Regions from separate parts of the Luteimonas sp. A501 genome, predicted to be linked through region 2. Evidence: riboswitches for the same ligand, from Rfam matches in the RefSeq annotation. Region 2 holds a riboswitch; the other holds the start of a gene.
The links. A riboswitch is a leader RNA that binds a small molecule or an ion and turns the genes downstream of it on or off. The one in region 2 is predicted to bind cobalamin.
Positions count from the first base shown of each region.

Region 1: linked by a shared signal. The riboswitch ahead of btuB (TonB-dependent vitamin B12 receptor) and the one ahead of ACW7G5_RS09935 (ribonucleoside-diphosphate reductase subunit alpha) in region 2 are both predicted to bind cobalamin.

Region 1 covers NZ_JBSVRI010000001.1:149,805-152,249, forward strand. The annotation lists gene btuB (TonB-dependent vitamin B12 receptor) at 1-975, opposite strand, end outside; cobalamin riboswitch at 1,100-1,335, opposite strand; gene cobT (nicotinate-nucleotide--dimethylbenzimidazole phosphoribosyltransferase) at 1,431-2,445, shown strand, end outside.
Region 2 covers NZ_JBSVRI010000003.1:58,339-60,783, reverse strand. The annotation lists gene ACW7G5_RS09940 (winged helix-turn-helix domain-containing protein) at 1-1,000, opposite strand, end outside; cobalamin riboswitch at 1,139-1,376, shown strand; gene ACW7G5_RS09935 (ribonucleoside-diphosphate reductase subunit alpha) at 1,563-2,445, shown strand, end outside.

The sequences.
Region 1 (2,445 bases), on a different contig from region 2:
GCGGGTGTCGAAGGTGCTGGCAAACGTCCGCGTGCCGTTGGCGTGGTCGTGGAAATGGTTGTCCGACTTGTCGTCGGCGCGGCCGATCCGGACGTTGACGTCGGTGCGCTGGCTTGGGCGCCAGCCCAGGCGGCCGCCGAAGACCTGCTGCCGGGTGTCGGCCTCGTTGCCGCCAAAGATGCTGCCGTCGTACTCGTTGAAGGCGTCGGCGACCAGCACGTGGCCCTCCAGCTCGACGGTCTCGCCGACCTTGCCGCCGCCGCGCACGCTCGCCGAGGTATTGCGGTAGCCGTCGCGGTCGGGCTCGTCGGCGAAGCAGCCGGCGCCCCAGCCTTCGGCGGTGCCGCGGCAGGAATCGATGCCGTCGGTGCGCTGCCAGGCGCCCTGGGCCTGGAACCAGCCGCGTTCGCCGTTGCTGCCGATGCCGGCGCTGGCCTGGCGCAGGCTGTTGCTGCCCACCCCCAGGCTGAAGTTGGAGCGCAGGCCTTCGCCTTCAGCGGAGCGGCGGGTGAAGATCTGTATCACGCCGCCGATGGCCTCGGAGCCGTACAGGCTCGAACGCGGGCCGCGCACGATCTCGACGCGCTCGATCTGGTCCAGCGGCAGGTCCTGGAACGCGGCCATGCCGGATGTCGCCGAGCCGATGCGCACACCGTCGATCATCACCAGCACATGATCGGACTCGGTGCCGCGCAGGAACACCGATGACAGCTTGCCGGGGCCGCCCTGGTTGGCGAGGTTGATGCCGGCGCGTCCGCGCAGCAGGTCGACCAGCGACGTCGCCTGGCTGCGCTCGATCACCGCGCGGTCGATCACCTGCACCGGCACATTGCTGTCCTCGGCGTTGATCGCGGTGCGGGTGGCGGTGACGATGAGGGTGTCGAGGTCGGTGGCCTGTGCCGCGCCGCTGGCCGCGGCGGCCGGGGACAGGGCGAGCGCCACTGCGAGGGAAAGGAGCTGGTATTGCGGCTTCATCGGTATCTCCATGCATCGCGCACGCCCGCGCGACAGGGTCGTTGGGAGTCGCGTCCGGGGAGATGTGACGGTAGGCCGACGTGGGGAGACACGGCGCACTGCCGCCGCCACGCCCTCCGCGTCGCAACCAGTCATCTTCCTGGCCGGTCTCCGGACTCGCGGGCGGAGCGATGCAGCCGCTCCAGCCCCGGCGCCTTCCCGTGCGATGCACAGTGGCGGATTGCCGGGGTGTTCCACGCTTACCGTTGCGGGGGCAGCGCCGGAGTGCTTCGTCGGCCATGCGGCTGGCGGAAGGTCACCGGCTTCCCGTTTCAACCCTTGGGGGAATCCCCGCAGGTCACCAGAAAGTGGCGGCAGTCTAAGGCATCCACGGCACCCGCGCCAAAGCGATGCGCCCGCCCGGCACGGCAGCGCGCCGATAGAATGGGCTCTCTTCAACGTCGATACGGAACCCGATGAGCGCATCGTGGTGGAATCAGGGCTGCGCCTCGCCGTCGCCGGAGCATGCGGCCCGCGCGGAGGCCAGGCAGCGCTGCCTGACCAAGCCGCCGGGCGCCCTTGGCAGGCTGGAAACGCTGGCCGTCGAACTCGCCGCCCTGCAGGCGACCGACCGCCCGCGCGCCGCACGTGTGCCGGTGCTGCTGTTCGCCGGCGACCACGGCGTGGTCGCGCAGGGCGTGTCGGCCTATCCGGCCGAGGTCACCGTGCAGATGCTGGCGAATTTCGCCGCAGGCGGCGCCGCGATCGCGGTGCTGGCGCGCGAGCTCGGCCTGCCGCTGCACCTGCGCGACGTGGGAACGCTGGCCGAAGGCCCCTTGCCCGGGGCCACCGTCGACAAGCCCTGCCGCGGCACCCGCGACCTGAGCGTGGACGCGGCGATGGATGATGCAGGCGTCACGCACGCCCTGGGCGCCGGCCGTCGCGCAGTGGACGAGTCCGGCAGCGGCGCGGACCTGCTCCTGCTGGGCGAGATGGGCATCGGCAACACCACCGCAGCCAGCGCGCTGGCCTGCGCCCTGGCCGCGCTGCCGGTGGCGGATCTGGTTGGTGCCGGCACCGGCCTGGACGACGCGCGCATCGCGCACAAGCAGGCCGTGGTCGAACGCGCCCTGGCCCTGCACGGCGCCGCGATCGTCGCCGCGCCGCAGCCGCCGCTCGAGGCGCTGCGCCGCGTTGGCGGGCTGGAGATCGTGGCCATGGCGGGCGCGATGGTGGCTGCCGCACAGCGCGGGATCCCGGTGCTGGTCGATGGTTTCATCGTCTCGGTCGCGGCGCTGGCCGCGGTGCGGCTCAACCCGGGCGTGCGCGACTGGCTGCTGTTCTCGCACTGTTCGGCCGAACGCGGTCACGGGCATGTGCTCGACACGCTGGGTGCGACGCCACTGCTGCGGCTCGACCTGCGCCTGGGCGAAGGCTCGGGCGCGGCGCTTGCGCTGCCGCTGCTGCGCCTGGCCTGCGCTCTGCACAACG
Region 2 (2,445 bases):
CCAGGCCGGCGCCGTCACGGCCGGCCGGCGCAGCGTGGCCCAGCGCCGCCAGCAGCCGGTCGCAGGCGGCGGCTGCCGCGGACAGCAGGTCGCCGGCCTCGGCTTCGGCCTGGTGTCGCAGGCCATGTGCGGACACCGCCTGCAGGCGCAGCCGCCAACCTTCGCGCAGGCGCTCGACCTCGCCGCCAACCACCCTCGCCCCGGGCACCGCGCGCTGCAGCCGGTCGTGGCCGGCATCACCCTCGGCGCCGCCGAGCAGTGCCAGCGTGCTTTCGCTGGGCGGCACCGAGAGCCCGGCCGAGCGCATGCGCTCGGCGACGTAGTCCATCAGGCCCAGCCGCGCCCACGCGATGTCGTCGCCAGCGTCGATCGCCAACGGCAGCACCAGGGTTGCGGCAGGGTCCGCAATGACGTCCGCGGCAGCGGACGCAGCATCCGGCACCATCGGCAGGCCCGTCTGCGGCTGCGGCCACTGCCACCAGGCGACGGCCGCCAACGCCAGCAGCGCGCCCACCACCACCCACGCCCGGCGCATCGGTCCAGCGCGACGCGCGGGTTCCTGAGGTGCAGCTGGCAATGGCACCGCTGGCGTTGATGGCGGCTCCGGCGGTGCCTCGCCGCCGGCCGAGCCGGTGTCCAGGGCCTCCCGCCTCCCGGCCAGCCCACTGGTTGCCGCGGCCCAGCGGAAGCCGAAGCGCGGCACCGTCCGGATGGTGTGCTGGGCCTGGCCGTCGTCGTCGACGCAGCGCCGCGCGCGCAGGACCACCTGCGCCAGCTGGCCGTCGCTGACGTCGGTGCGGTTGAACACCGCCTGCAGCAGCTCGTCCCGGGCAACCGCGCGATCCCGGTGCAGGAGCAGGCACTCCAGGCACTCGAAGACGCGCGCCGGCATCTCGACCCGCGTCCCGCCGCGGCGCAGTTCGCGGCGCGCGAGGTCGAGCTCGAAGACGCCGAAGCGGTAGCCGGACAGCGCCGGCTCGTTGGCGGGAGGCGAAGGCAAGATGTGGACCGGGCACCTGTGGCACCCCCAAGAATGACAGAGCCGGCGACGCCCTGCGCGCCTGCGCCGGCCCTGGAATGCTTCCGGCGTCAAGGGGCACAAACACGAAACCTAGCGTTGACCACGCCGTGGAACCACACTATGTTGTGCCCCGTCGGTTCCCGCGCCACAGGGCACGGGATGAAAAGGGAAGCCGGTACGGCAGCGGTCGAGACCATCGATCCGCCCGCCAATTCCGGCGCTGCCCCGCAGCGGTAGGTGGAAACGAGGTCGCACACGCACTGGGACGGTGGTTCCGGGAAGCGGCGGCCGAGGCGCGGAGCCCAGGCTCCCGGATCCACGAGCCCGAAGACCTGCCGACAGCCGCGCGCATGCACATCGCGCGGTGCCGGCTGCGCAATCTCCGGGGGGAGATGGCTGGTGAAGCACGCGCTCGCCCGCGCTCCGCTCCGGAGTGCGGTCGCGGCCGCTGCGACGCCGCGCTTCCACCCTGTCGATGACCGCTCCGGCCCGCCGCCTGCCCCGGGACAGTCGGCCGTGCGCACGCCATCCGGGAGCAGGCATGAGCAGCTACGACAGCACCACCACGGCACCACCCGCAGCGACCACGGCCAGCGCTGTATCCACGCCTTGCGCGTCCGCCGACGTCGCCATCTGGATCACCAAGGAAGCCGGCAACCGCCGGATTCCCTACGACCGCGCGCGCCTGGAGCGCGCGATCGACCGCGTCCACGTCGAGTTCCCGCAGCTCGACATCGCCGACTACAAGCGCAGCGTGTCCGGCTTCGTCGAGCGCAAGGACGCGGTCAACGCCGACGATCTGGTCGACCACCTGATCCGCGAGGCCGAGGCGCGCGTGGACGTGACTGCGCCGGAGTGGGAGCTCTTCGCCGCACGCCTGTACCTGCACCGCCTGTACAAGCGCGCCAGCCGCAACCGCTTCTACGACACCGGGCAGAAGTACGGTTCCTATGTTGGCCTGCAGGAATCGCTGGCCGACCGCAACGTCTACTCCAACGACATCCTGCGCGCCTATTCCAAGGAAGAACTGGTCGAGGCCGGGAAAATGATCGAGCCCGACCGTGACCGGCTGTTCAACTACAACGGCCTGTACCTGCTGGCCACGCGGTATCTCGCCACCGACACCTCGCGCGAGGTGTACGAGCTGCCGCAGGAGCGCTGGCTGACGATCGCGCTGTACCTGATGCAGGACGAGGCCGGCGCGGGCAAGGACAGCCGCGAGCGCCGCATGCAGCTGGTCGGCGAGGCCTACTGGGCGCTGTCGAACCTGTACATGACCGTGGCCACGCCGACGCTGCAGAACGCCGGCAAGACCGGCGGCCAGCTGTCCTCGTGCTTCATCGACACCGTCGACGACTCGCTGCAGGGCATCTACGACTCCAATACCGACATCGCGCGCGTGTCCAAGGGCGGCGGCGGCGTGG